DNA from 3 places in the Aeromicrobium halocynthiae genome. Region 3 is predicted to be linked to each of the others. Evidence: predicted binding sites of a transcription regulator. Region 3 holds the regulator's gene; each other region holds the start of a gene.

What was found. Region 3 encodes HrcA, which represses chaperone genes, less so after heat shock. Its sites were predicted from a motif close to TTGGCACTCGNNNNNNNCGAGTGCCAA; they were not measured.
Region 1: groL (chaperonin GroEL) is a predicted target of HrcA. The motif match lies at 1,770-1,796, and genes of this name have one in related genera.
Region 2: groES (co-chaperone GroES) is a predicted target of HrcA. The motif match lies at 2,445-2,471, and genes of this name have one in related genera.

The regions. Positions count from the first base shown of each region.
Region 1 is NZ_BAAAPY010000005.1:133,764-138,158, forward strand. It holds gene groL (chaperonin GroEL) at 20-1,651, opposite strand; gene ABD213_RS09035 (hypothetical protein) at 1,830-3,119, opposite strand; gene ABD213_RS09040 (hypothetical protein) at 3,135-3,563, opposite strand; gene ABD213_RS09045 (hypothetical protein) at 3,560-3,739, opposite strand; gene ABD213_RS09050 (hypothetical protein) at 3,736-4,395, opposite strand, start outside.
Region 2 is NZ_BAAAPY010000005.1:125,093-129,487, forward strand. It holds gene ABD213_RS08975 (AurF N-oxygenase family protein) at 1-206, opposite strand, end outside; gene groL (chaperonin GroEL) at 398-1,999, opposite strand; gene groES (co-chaperone GroES) at 2,079-2,369, opposite strand; gene ABD213_RS08990 (hypothetical protein) at 2,517-2,876, opposite strand; gene ABD213_RS08995 (VOC family protein) at 2,880-3,284, opposite strand; gene ABD213_RS09000 (class I SAM-dependent methyltransferase) at 3,331-4,395, shown strand, end outside.
Region 3 is NZ_BAAAPY010000004.1:67,390-71,784, reverse strand. It holds gene ABD213_RS07360 (HIT domain-containing protein) at 1-114, opposite strand, end outside; gene dnaJ (molecular chaperone DnaJ) at 203-1,357, opposite strand; gene hrcA (heat-inducible transcriptional repressor HrcA) at 1,374-2,393, opposite strand; gene ABD213_RS07345 (hypothetical protein) at 2,452-2,877, shown strand; gene ABD213_RS07340 (DUF3097 domain-containing protein) at 2,870-3,703, shown strand; gene ABD213_RS07335 (CHAP domain-containing protein) at 3,725-4,395, opposite strand, start outside.

The DNA.
Region 1 (4,395 bases), on a different contig from region 3:
CGGGGGTGGGGTCAGCAGGTCAGAAGCCCATGCCGCCCATGTCGCCCATGTCCGGGGCGCCGCCGCCGGCCGGAGCGGGCTCCGGCTTGTCGGCCACGACGGCCTCGGTGGTGAGGAACAGCGCCGCGATGGAGGCGGCGTTCTGCAGGGCCGAGCGGGTCACCTTGGCCGGGTCGATGACGCCGGCCGCGATGAGGTCCTGGTACTCGCCCGTGGCCGCGTTCAGGCCGTGGCCCGGCTCGAGACCGGCGACCTTCTCCGCGACGACGCCGCCCTCGAGGCCGGCGTTGACGGCGATCTGCTTCAGCGGGGCCGACGCAGCGGCGCGCACGATGGCGGCACCGGTGGCCTCGTCACCCTCGAGCTGCAGCTTCTCGAACGCAGCCGCGGTGGCCTGGACGAGCGCCACGCCACCACCGGCGACGATGCCCTCCTCGACGGCCGCCTTGGCGTTGCGCACGGCGTCCTCGATGCGGTGCTTGCGCTCCTTGAGCTCGACCTCGGTGGCTGCGCCGACCTTGATGACGGCGACGCCGCCGGCCAGCTTGGCGAGGCGCTCCTGCAGCTTCTCGCGGTCGTAGTCGGAGTCGCTGTTCTCGATCTCGGCACGGATCTGGTTGACCCGTCCGGTGATCTGGTCCTGCGAGCCCGCGCCCTCGACGATGGTGGTCTCGTCCTTGGTGGTGACGATCTTGCGCGCCTGGCCCAGCAGGGACAGGTCGGCAGCCTCCAGGGAGAGTCCGACCTCCTCGCTGATGACCTCGCCGCCGGTCAGGATCGCGATGTCGGCGAGCATGGCCTTGCGGCGGTCGCCGAAGCCGGGCGCCTTGATGGCGACGGACTTGAAGGTGCCGCGCATCTTGTTGACGACGAGCGTGGCCAGGGCCTCGCCCTCGACGTCCTCGGCGATGATCGCGAGCGGCTTGCCCGACTGCATGACCTTCTCCAGGACCGGGACGAGGTCCTTGATGGTCGAGATCTTGCTGTTGACGATCAGGATGTACGGGTCCTCGAGGACCGTCTCCTGACGCTCGGGGTCGGTCACGAAGTAGCCGGACAGGTGCCCCTTGTCGAAGCGCATGCCCTCGGTGAGCTCGAGGTCCAGGCCGAAGGTGTTGGACTCCTCGACCGTGATGACGCCCTCCTTGCCGACCTTGTCCATGGCCTCGGCGATGATCTCGCCCACGGAGGTGTCAGCGGCGGAGATGGACGCGGTGGAGGCGATCTGCTCCTTGGTCTCGACGTCCTTGGCCAGACCCAGCAGCTGGCTGCTGATGGCCTCGACGGCGGTCTCGATGCCCTTCTTCAGGCCCATCGGGTTGGCGCCGGCCGCGACGTTGCGCAGGCCCTCGCGCACCAGCGCCTGGGCCAGCACGGTGGCGGTGGTGGTGCCGTCGCCCGCGACGTCGTCGGTCTTCTTGGCGACCTCCTTGACGAGCTCGGCGCCGATCTTCTCGTAGGGGTCCTCGAGCTCGATCTCCTTGGCGATGGACACGCCGTCGTTGGTGATCGTGGGGGCTCCCCACTTCTTGTCGAGGACGACGTTGCGACCCTTGGGGCCGAGCGTGACCTTGACGGCGTCGGCAAGCTGGTTCATGCCGCGCTCGAGGCCGCGACGGGCCTCTTCGTTGAACGCAATGGACTTGGCCATGTGGAACTCTCCGGTTCGACGTGGTGTGGGTGGACGGTCCGATGCCCGCGACGGACGAGCGCTGCGTCAGCGGTCCCTTCCCGCCTTCGCCCACGCCCTCATCCGACCGTCCGAATGACTGGCACTCTCACTATAGGAGTGCTAATCAACGGGGCGCAACGCCGGGGCCCGGTCCGGCTCAGACGCTGAGCAGCAGGTAGATCCCGGTGAACGTGTAGTCGACCATGAGCAGCAGCATCGCGAGCTGGCCCGTCAGCCGGTGGCTGCGTGGCAGCACCTCGAGCGCCTTGTCGTGGGCGGCGACAACGGCGAGCACGTGACCCAGCACGACGAAGCCGACCTTGAGCGTCGCCAGCAGGTCGGGGCGGCTGGACAGGAAGTAGGCGATGGAGGCGTCGTCGGCCCACCCGGTCGGGCGCAGCAGCGCGAAGACGACGCCCTGGCCGCGCTCGAGCAGGTAGGACAGGTAGTGGGCGAAGATGTAGCCGACCACGATCGGGACGAGCGAGTGCGCGAGCAGACCGGGCAGTGCACCGCGCTCGGACCTCGAGACACCGCCCGTGGCGCGGGCCGCGGCCTGGAAGGCCAGCGCCGCGACGACGCAGAACAGCAGCAGCACGAGGGTGTCGGCCAGGACCGACGGCGACCTGCTCTGCCACGGCTGGGAGGCCGAGAAGCTGTCGAAGGCCGTCGATCCGAGGAGCGTCGCGATCAGCGCGACGAGACCCGGGCGCACCGGCACGTGCGGCAGGCTGCGCAGGGGGTTGTGCAGGTGGGTCCGCCGTCCCTGGACGAACGGCGACAGGTGGGCGACGAGCGAGCTGTAGAGGTCGAAGGGGTCGGCGCGGTCGAGCCAGCGGGGTCCGGCGACGATCCCGCCGATGACGACCCAGCCGACGTACAACGCCACCCAGGTGCGCACGGTGGTGATGTCGCCGGCCTCGGGCGAGGCGAGCTCGAGCCAGACGAAGGCGAACACCGCCAGGACACCGGGCCAGACGCCCCAGGCGTCGGGGAGCCGGACGAACCCGTCGGGCCGACCGGTCAGTCGCCCGAGTGCCCACTGCACCGTGCGCCAGGGCGACAGGTCCTTCCAGACGTGGCCGGCGAGCAGGGCCAGCGGCACCAGGCCGACCCACACGAGCACGTACAGCGCGCCGATGCCCCCGTTCGCCGACTCGTCGGGGCCGAGGAACAGCTCGCCGACGAACCAGAGGGTCAGCACCATCCCGACGACCGCGAGCCAGGGTCGTCGAGGCGGCTCCGGCTCGGTGGGCGCGGGCCCCTGCAGCCGCGGCGTGCGCCAGGCCAGTGCCAGCACGGCGAAGGAGATCGTCAGGGCCCAGGTGGCCCCCACGACGGCGTAGAAGAACGGGATCGGCAGGTCGGTCGCACCACCGACACCGTGTTGCACGAGTCCGGGCTGGGCGAGCCCGGCCTGGACCGCTCCCGCTGCCCCCGAGAGCACCTCAGGCCTCCGTGATCAGGGGCGGACGACGAGCTGGACGATCGTCACGCCGAGCTCGTGCGACTCGACCGCGACCTGGCCGGGCGTGTCGATGGTGAACGTCTCCTCGGCCGAACCGCCGGCCTCGACGTCGATCGTCACGTCCGGGTCGGAGTGGACGTGGATCTCGTCGACGGCATCGGAGGTGACCGAGATCGTGACCGGCTCCCCCACCCCGACCTCGACGCGCTCGCCCTGCGGACTCACTGCGCCGTCGGCGATCGTGATGTCGACCTGGACACCCTCCGCTGCCTCCTCGGTGGGTTCGGCGGACGGGGCCGACGCGGTCGCGGCGGGGCTCACGACCGGTTCGGCGTCGTCGTCGCTGCCGCAGCCGACGAGCAGCAGGGCGCCGGCGGCAGCCAGGGCGGTCGAGCGGGTCAGCGTCGAGCTGGTGGGGGTCACGAGTCCTCCTGGTCGTCGAGGCCGCGTTCGAGGAGCTCGCGCTCCTCGGCCTCCTCGCGGCGGTCCTTGCGGGCGATGTACAGCACCACCGCGACCACCACGACCGCCGGCACGAACGCCGGGACCGCGAACAGCACGGGGTGGTGGGCGAGCAGCTGCTCGCCGACGGGCGTCATGAGGACACGGTAGGACGTGCCGTCACGCCGTCCTCGTCGGTCTCCTCGTCGGTGAGCCCGTGGGCGGCGATGCGACGGCCGACGCGGGCGACCGCGATCGAGATGCCGGCCAGGATCGCCAGGCTGCACAGCAGGACGATCGCGTTGGCGGCGGCCCACAGCCACGCCGGGTGGTCGAAGCTGCGCTCACGCTGCAGGATCTCGATCTCGGGGACGAAGTCGCGGGTCGCACTCGCCTCGACGGGCAGCTCCTCGGCGCCGATCGGAGGGTCCGCCGGCAGGAAGATCGGCACGGCGGTGAGCATGCGTCCGTCCTGGACCCGCACGAGCGTCTTCCACGTGCCGCCGACGGGGATCGGGGAGTCGCTGACCCAGGTGTCGGGACCGGTGCGGCGCAGCTCCTGCGTGACGATGCCCTCGCCGCCGCCCTGCCACGCGGTGGCCTGGACCCAGGTGGGGTCGTCGTCGACGAGGCCCGGCGTCGTGGTCATCTCGATCAGCACGGCACGTTCGTCGGGAGTGCCGACCTCCTGCGTGGTGATGGTGGCCGTCGCGTCCTCCGGCACCGTCGCCCACAGGCCGTTGGCGACCCCGAGGGAGGTGACGACGATCGAGCCGGCGACGATGCTGCGACCGATGGCCCGGTTCTCCGGCAG
Region 2 (4,395 bases), on a different contig from region 3:
AGGTCGGTGCCGTACAGCGTGCACCACTCGGGGTTCACGCCGTCGTGCAGCGGCTCCAGCGGAGCGTCCCAGTCGACCTCCTTCTCGGGGTCGTACGACAGGGTGGCCGACGACGACAGGAGCCGCTCCAGGACGCCGTCACTGTCCACGGCGTCGCGGAAGCGCTCTGCGGTGACGGTGGTGGTCTCCGGGTCGGTGAGCGTCATGTCGGGCTCCTCTGCGGGGTTCGGCGGACTCGCACGACGTTCGACGTCGGACATGTGCCATCGTCGATGTCGTATCCATACCTACGGTATGTGAACGTCGTGTTGCCCGCAAGCGACCGTGTCGAGGCCCACGTCCGGACGCGACGACGCCCGCCCCCGAAGGGAGCGGGCGTCGTCGAGCCGGCGGTGACTCAGTGCGAGTGACCGGCGTGCTCGTCCTCGGAGTCCTCGGGCTTGTCCGCCACGAGGGTCTCGGTGGTCAGCAGCATCGCGGCGATCGACGCGGCGTTGGCCAGCGCGGAGCGCGTGACCTTGACCGGGTCGAGGATGCCCTGCGCGAGCAGGTCGCCGTACGTGTCGGTGGCGGCGTTGTAGCCGTCACCGGACTCGCGAACCTTGGAGACCACGACCTCGCCGGAGACGCCGCCGTTGCGGGCGATCCACTCCAGCGGGGCGTCGGCGCCCTTGCGGACGATCCGCACGCCCACGGCCTCGTCACCGGACAGGCCGAGGTCGTCGTCGAGCACCGCGACGGCGTGGACGAGGGCGGAGCCGCCACCGGCGACGATGCCCTCCTCGATGGCCGCGCGGGTCGCCGAGACGGCGTCCTCGATGCGGTGCTTCTTCTCCTTGAGCTCGACCTCCGTGGCCGCGCCGACCTGGATGACGCACACGCCACCGGCCAGCTTCGCCAGACGCTCCTGGAGCTTCTCGCGGTCCCAGTCGGAGTCGGTGTTCTCGATCTCGGCCTTGATCTGCGCGACGCGACCGTCGACCTCGGCGGTCTCACCGCCTCCGTCGATGATCGTGGTGTCGTCCTTGGTGACGACGACGCGACGGGCGGTGCCGAGCACCTCCAGACCCACCTGGTCGAGCTTGAGGCCGACGTCCGGCGTCACGACGGTCGCGCCCGTGAGGGTCGCGATGTCCTGCAGCATCGCCTTGCGACGGTCACCGAACGCAGGCGCCTTGACGGCGACCGAGGTGAACGTGCCGCGGATCTTGTTGACGACGAGCGTGCTGAGCGCCTCGCCCTCGACGTCCTCGGCGATGATGAACAGGCTCTTGCCCTCGCCGATGACCTTCTCCAGCAGCGGCAGGACCTCGGCCACGTTGGAGATCTTGCCCTGGTTGACCAGGATGTACGGGTCGTCGAGGACGGACTCCATGCGCTCGGTGTCCGTCACCATGTAGGGGCTCAGGTAGCCCTTGTCGAACTGCATGCCCTCGGTGAAGTCGAGGCCGGTGCCGAGGGTGTTGGACTCCTCGACGGTGATGACCCCGTCCTTGCCGACCTTGTCGAAGGCCTCGGCGATGAGCTCACCGATGTGCGCGTCGCGCGAGGAGACGGTGGCCACGGACGTCATGTCCTTGACGTCGTCGACCTGGCGGGCGGTCTCGAGGAGCTTGTTCGAGACGGCCTCGACGGCGGCCTCGATGCCCTTCTTCAGACCGACCGGGTTGGCGCCGGCGGCCACGGCGCGCAGGCCCTCGTGGACCATCGCCTGGGCGAGCACGGTGGCCGTGGTGGTGCCGTCACCGGCGACGTCGTTCGTCTTGGTGGCGACCTCCTTGGCGAGCTGGGCGCCGAGGTTCTCGAAGGGGTCGTCGAGCTCGATCTCGCGGGCGACGGTCACACCGTCGTTCGTGATCGTGGGGGCGCCCCACTTCTTGTCGAGGACGACGTAGCGGCCCTTGGGGCCGAGGGTGACCTTGACGGTGTCGGCGAGCTTGTCGACACCGCGCTCGAGGGCGCGGCGTGCGGCCTCGTCGAACTCCAGGATCTTGGGCATCCGGGTTCCTTCCGTGGTGCAGGGGTGTGTGGAGTGGTCCGGGCCCTGGGGACGCCGTCGGCGTCCCCAGGGTCACGGATCAGGAGACGACGGCGAGGAGGTCGCGCGAGGACAGGATGAGGTACTCATCGCCCCCGTGCTTGACCTCGGTGCCTCCGTACTTGCTGTACAGGACGCGGTCGCCGACGGCGACGTCGACGGGGACGCGGTTGCCGTTGTCGTCGATGCGGCCGGGACCGACGGCCACGACCTCACCCTCCTGCGGCTTCTCCTTGGCGGTGTCCGGGATGACGAGTCCGGACGCGGTGGTCTGCTCGGCCTCGACGGTCTTGACGACGACGCGGTCCTCGAGTGGCTTGATGGTCGACACTGTCGACTCCCCTTTCAGGCGGTGTTCAACTGACGGAGTTCGGTGTGTGCACGCCGTCGCGGGGGTCGTGCACGGTTGGCAGTCGCACGGGGCGAGTGCCAGTTCCGAATCTAGCACTCCCCGACCAGGAGTGCTAAGAGGGAGTGGTCAGCGTCGGAAACGCTCGCGCGCCCGCTCGGCCTCGTCGCCGTCGATCCACTCCAGCACGAGCCGGCGGCCGTCGACCGTGATCGTGCGTCCGTCCCACCCCGGGCCGGGCACCAGGCGGTGGAGCAGGCGTCGCTTGTGCTCGGGCTCGGGGGCGACGAGCACCTCCACCTGCTCGAAGGGCGCACCCCACCGCGGTCGCCACCCGGCCCAGCCGACGAGGCGCCACCCGGTGCCGACCACGGTGATCGCGTGCCCGGCGTGGCGGTCGTGGTCGAGCAGCCGGGCGACGGCGCCGCGGTACCGGTCGAGGGCAGGGTCGTGCGACGGCGTCTCGTCGGCGCGGACTCCCCAGGGCACGGCTCAGCCTCCGGCCAGCTCCGCCGGCGAGCGGAGCACGCAGAGCTGGTTGCCCTCCGGGTCGGCGAAGGTCACCCAGCCGGTTCCCTCCCCGTAGATGCCCCGGCGGTCGGCCACGACCGTCGCGCCGAGCCTCTCGAGCCGTTCGACCTCGGCATCCTGGGTCCGATCGGCGGGCCGCAGGTCGAGGTGGATCCGCTTCGGCGGCAGCTCGGCCTCCGGCACCTCGATGAACAACAGCGTGTGCGGCCACGGCCCACCGGCGGGATCGTGGATCGCGCACTCCTCGTGTCCGGGCGCGTTCGGGTCCGACGGATCGTCGACGTAGCCCAGCACCTGGCGCCACCACTCGCTCAGCGCATAGGCGTCGCGGCAGTCGACGGTCGTGTGCGAGACGAAGCTGACCATCCCGCCATCATGCACCCCCGTCGACGGCGGGTGCGACGATGTGGCGGTGGACCTGGCGACCTTCGAGCGGCTGCTCACCGACGAGGGGCGAGCGCTCGTCGCCGAGGTCCACGCCCGCGCCGGCGTCGAGTCCGACCTGGCCCTCGGCACCCGCCTGCGTCGCGAGCACGACCCGGCCCTGGTCGCCGCCGCCGTCACGCAGAACCACCTGCGCAGCAAGGCCGTCGCCAAGTTCGGGCCCGACGCCGCAGACCTGTGGTTCACCCACGACGCGTTGGAGCAGAGCACCCGACACACCGTCGCGACGGCCCGCGCCGAACGCCTGCTCGACCACGGGGTGCCGGGCGTCCTCGACCTCGGCTGCAGCATCGGCGGGGACCTCCTCGCCCTCGCTCGCGTGGGCCTGCGGGTGAGGGGCGTCGAGCAGGACCCGGTGCGGGCGGCCATCGCCCGCGCCAACCTCGCGGCACTCGGGCTGGACGGGGAGGTGTCGACCGCCGACCTCGCCGAGGTCGAGGCACGAGCGGACGAGGTCGTCTTCCTCGACCCGGCCCGCCGCTCGGGCACCGGTCGGGTCTTCGACGTCGAGGCCATGGAACCGCCCTGGACGCTCGTCACGGCGCGTCTCGAGGAGCGCGCGGTGGTCAAGACGATGCCCGGGATCGAGCACCGCCACCTGCCGGACGGCGTCGAGGCGCAGTGGGTCAGCGACGGCGGAGACCTCGTCGAGGCCTGCCTGTGGAGCCCCGACCTCGCCACCACCTCCCGCCGCGCCACGCTCCTGCCCGGCCCGCTGGAGCTGACCGGCGACGGCTCCCCCGCCGAGGTGGGCCCCCTCGGCACGTGGCTGCACGAGCCCGACGACGCCGTGACTCGCGCCGGCCTCGTCGGCGCCCTCGCGCAGCGGCTCGACGCGCGCCTGCTCGACCCCCACCTCGCCTACCTGACCTCCGACGGCCCGAGCACCGACGGGCTGGCTCGCTCCTTCCGCGTCGTCGAGGAGCTGCCCTACCGCGAGAAGCAGCTGCGGGCCGCGCTCGTGGCCCGCGACGTCGGGACGCTCACGATCAAGAAGCGAGGCGTCGACGTCTCCCCCGAGAGGCTCGTCCGG
Region 3 (4,395 bases):
GTGCGTCGGCGCCTGGGGCGAGACGTCACGGAAGGCGTACGCGTGGTCGTTCGACGCGACCTCGTCGGAGGGCACCTCACCGTCCAGGATCTTGCAGAAGAGGCAGTCGCTCATGGTCCCTTCCTACCGCGTGTCGGCGGTGAGGGCGAGCGGCGACGAGCCCCCGGGACGTCGACCGTGACGCGACGTCCCGGCCCGGCCGTCAGCGGAACGCGCCCCTGATCCGGTCGAACACGCCGTTGCGGTGGCTCTCGCTCACCTCGGCGAGCGGCTTCTGCTCGTCGCGCAGCTCCGCCAGGCGCGCGAGGAGCTCGCGCTGCTCGTCGTCGAGGTGCGTGGGCGTCTCGACGACGACCTCGACGACGAGGTCGCCGCGTCCCACGCCGCGCAGTCGCGGGACGCCCTGGCCCTTGACCGTGAGCAGCTCACCGGACTGCGTCCCGGCGGAGATGTCGAGCCCGAAGACTGCGGCGGCGGGGTCGTCGGTGACGTCGGCCTCCAGCGTGGGCAGCTCGACGTGGACCCCGAGCGCGGCGGCCGTCATCGGGACGGTGACCTGGCAGCGCAGCTGGTCGCCCTTGCGGACGAAGACCGGGTGCCGCGCGACGTTGATCTCCAGGTAGAGGTCGCCCGGGGGGCCACCACCGGGGCCGACCTCACCCTCGCCGGCCATCTGGATGCGGGTGCCTTGGTCGACGCCGGCGGGGACGGAGACGCTGACGGTGCGGCGCGAGCGGACGCGGCCGTCGCCGTTGCACTCGTCGCAGGGGTCCGGGATGACGGTGCCGAAGCCGTGGCACGTGGGGCACGGACGCGACGTGCGGACCTGACCGAGCGGGGTGCGCTGGACGTGCTGCACGTCGCCGTGGCCGTGGCACGTGGAGCACGTGACCGGCTCGCTGCCCTCGGCCCCGCCGCTGCCCTGGCACGTCTCGCAGCGCACCGCGGTGTCGACCTTGATCTCGCGCGTGACGCCGAAGGCCGCCTCGGCGAGGTCGACGGAGAGCCGCAGGAGCGCGTCCTGCCCGCGCTGGACGCGCGAGCGTGGCCCACCACGGCTCCCGCCGCCCTGGCCGAAGAACGCATCCATGATGTCGTCGAAGCTGAAGCCCTGGCCGAACCCGCCGCCCGCTCCGCCGGCGGCCATGGGGTCGCCGCCGCGGTCGTAGACCGAGCGCTTCTGCGGGTCCGAGAGCACCTCGTACGCGCTCGTGACCTCCTTGAAGCGGTCGGCGGCGTCGGGGGCGTCGTTGACGTCGGGGTGCAGCTGGCGGGCGAGCTTGCGGTACGCCTTCTTCAGCTCGTCGTTGCTCGCGTCGCGGCCGACACCGAGCAGGGCGTAGTAGTCCTGTGCCATGGGTCGTGGGTTCCTCTCAGCCGTCGGCCAGGATGCGGCCGACGTAGCGGGCGACGGCACCGACGGCCGCCATCGTCGCGGGGTAGTCCATCCGCGTGGGGCCGAGGGTGCCGAGGGTGGCGAGCACCTGGTCCTGTGAACCGTACGCCGAGGAGACGACGGCGGCACCAGTGAGGCTGTCGTTGCCCGTCTCGGTGCCGATGCGGACAGTGGGGTCGATGGTGGCCTCACCGAGCAGCTTCAGCAGCACGACGTGCTCCTCCAGCGCCTCGAGCACGGGTCGGATGGCGCCGTCGAAGTCGCCGCCGAAGCGGGCGAGGTTGGCCGTCCCCCCGACGGCCACGCGCTCGTCGGAGCGCTCGTTGGAGAAGACGTGGGTGAGGGTGGTGACGACCGAGGTGACGATGGGTCGGTCCGCGGGCGCGAAGGTGTCGATGACCTCGGCGAGGCGCAGCGAGGCCTCCGGGATCCGCCGACCGACGGTGGCGCCGACGAGGCGTCCACGCAGGTCCGAGAGCAGGTCGTCGCCGAGGGTGCGCTCGATCTCGACGATGCGCTGCTCGACCCGGCCGCTGGAGGTGATGACGACCAGCAGCACGCGGGCGTTCTCCAGTGCCACCACCTCGACGTGGCGGACCGTGGACCGGGTGAGGGAGGGGTACTGCACGATCGCGACCTGGTTGGTCAGCTGGGCCAGCACCTTGACGCTGCGCTGCACGACGTCGTCGACGTCCACCGCTCCGGTGAGGAAGGTCTCGATGGCGCGGCGCTCGGGGCCGGAGAGCGCCTTGACGGAGGAGAGCCGGTCGACGAAGAGGCGGTAGCCCTTGTCCGTCGGGACCCGGCCGGCACTGGTGTGGGGCTGGGCGATGAGACCGTCGTCCTCCAGTGCGGCCATGTCGTTGCGGATCGTGGCGGACGAGACGCCCAGCTGGTGCCGCTCGACGAGCGCTCGTGAACCGACCGGCTCCTGCGTCGCCACGTAGTCCTCGACGATGGCTCGAAGGACGTCGAGGCGTCGTTCCTCGGCGCTCATCGCTCTCCTCTCCGCGCGTCGTCTGGCACTCCCCTGCACCAAGTGCCAGTCTAGCGAGGTGCCCGAGATCTCCCTCGTCGACGACGTCGTGACCGTCGTCGGACGCGAGCGCACGCTCACCCACCGCCCCCGGGAGGTCCGTCTGGACGACGGCACCGTGGTCGCGCACGAGTCCGTCGGCGGCACCCTGAGCTCGGCGTGGGCCACCGACCTCGGCGACCTCTTCGTCGAGGTGGTCCACCTCGGCGACGGGCCGCGCGGCGCAGAGCTCGTGCTCGTGGTGACCGAGCACGACGTCGTCTCGCTCGGCGACCTCTACGTCCACGACGTCCCGGCTGCGGTCCCTGCCACCTGGCCCGTGGCGATCGACCTGGCCCTCGGGCTGCTCACCGACGACACCCGCGTGCTCACCCCCTCCGGGGAGGTCACCCGCGCCGACGTCGAGGCTCTGCACCAGCGCCTGCTCGGGGTGCTGCATGGCTGACCGCTACGGGTCCGACGTGCTCGGCACCGACTGGCGTCGCCCACCGCGTGGCCGGACCACCGAGCAGACCGCTGACCTCGGGCTCGTGCTCGAGGACGCGACCAGTGGCTTCTGCGGGGAGGTCGTGGCCGTCGAGCGCGACCTCGGCACCGTCGTGCTGGAGGACCGCCACCTGAAGCGACGCACGTTCCCGCTCGGTCCTGGCTTCCTGCTCGACGGTGCGCCCGTCTCGCTGGTCGCCCCCACGCCTGCTGCACCGGCCGCGCCGACGCGCTCAGCCTCCGGCTCCCGCCTCGTCCGCGACCACCGGGCCAGGGTGGCCCTGCCGAGCCGGATCCTCGTCGAGGGCAAGCACGACGCCGAGCTCGTCGAGAAGGTCTGGGGCCACGACCTCCGGGTGGAGGGCGTCGCCGTCGAGATGTTGCACGGAGTCGACGACCTCGTCGCCGTCGTCGACGACTTCGCTCCGTCCGCCGGGCGTCGCCTGGGCATCCTCGTGGACCACCTGGTGCCGGGCTCGAAGGAGTCACGCATCGCCGAGCGCCTCGACGATCGGGACCACGTCCTGGTCGTCGGCCATCCCTACGTCGACGTCTGGCAGGCGGTCAAGCCCGCCCGTCTCGGCGCGCAGACGTGGCCGAGCGTGCCACGCGCCGTCGAGTGGAAGCGCGGTGTCTGCGCCGCGTTCGGGTGGCCACACGAGAGCCAGGCCGACGTCGCCCGCGCCTGGCAGCACATCCTGTCGAGGGTGAATTCCTGGACCGACCTCGAGCCGGCCTTCCTCGGCCGGGTCGAGGAGCTCATCGACTTCGTGACCAGTCCCTGAGCACCGCGAGGCCCGGCCGACTCAGAAGGTCACGACCGTGCTGCCGAGCAGGGCGTCGGCACCAGCGGTCCCGGCGGTGTTGAGCCCGTAGAGGTACACGCGGTGCTGGCCGGTCACCTCGCTCGGGCGCCACCATCGGAACACGAAGTACGCGGTGCTGAACTCGAACTGCTCCATCGGCTCGGACTCACGGGGAGCCCCGATCGTGACGAGGTAGCGGACGGGCCGGCCGGGGCGGTCCGGCTCGCTCGCCGAGCCCTCGATCGTCACGACGCCGTCCCGTGCCGAGGCGGCGTCCAGGCGGCCCGAGACGGACCCGTCCGAGCGCGGGTACCGGATGAAGACCTGCGGATAGTGCGCGCCCTTCGGGATCCTGCGCCACGCGAACGTCCGGTCCATGTTGTCCTCGGAGACGACGACGGTGCCGTTGCGCAGCACCTTCTCGACGTAGGCGACATGCCCAAGCTTGCCCGAGGCGCCTCGGTGGGCACCCCACCACGCGATGTCACCGCGGCGCGGCGTCCTGACCACCGGCACCCCGGTCCGTCTCGCCGCCGCAGCCCAGGTGATGGCGGACCCGGTTCCCGGCGGCCGTGCCGTCAGACGCTTGGCCGTCAACCGGTAGGCGGCATAGTTCGTGCAGTTCGTGCCCGGCGACATGTTCCAGTGCGAGACCTTCTGGCGGACGCGGT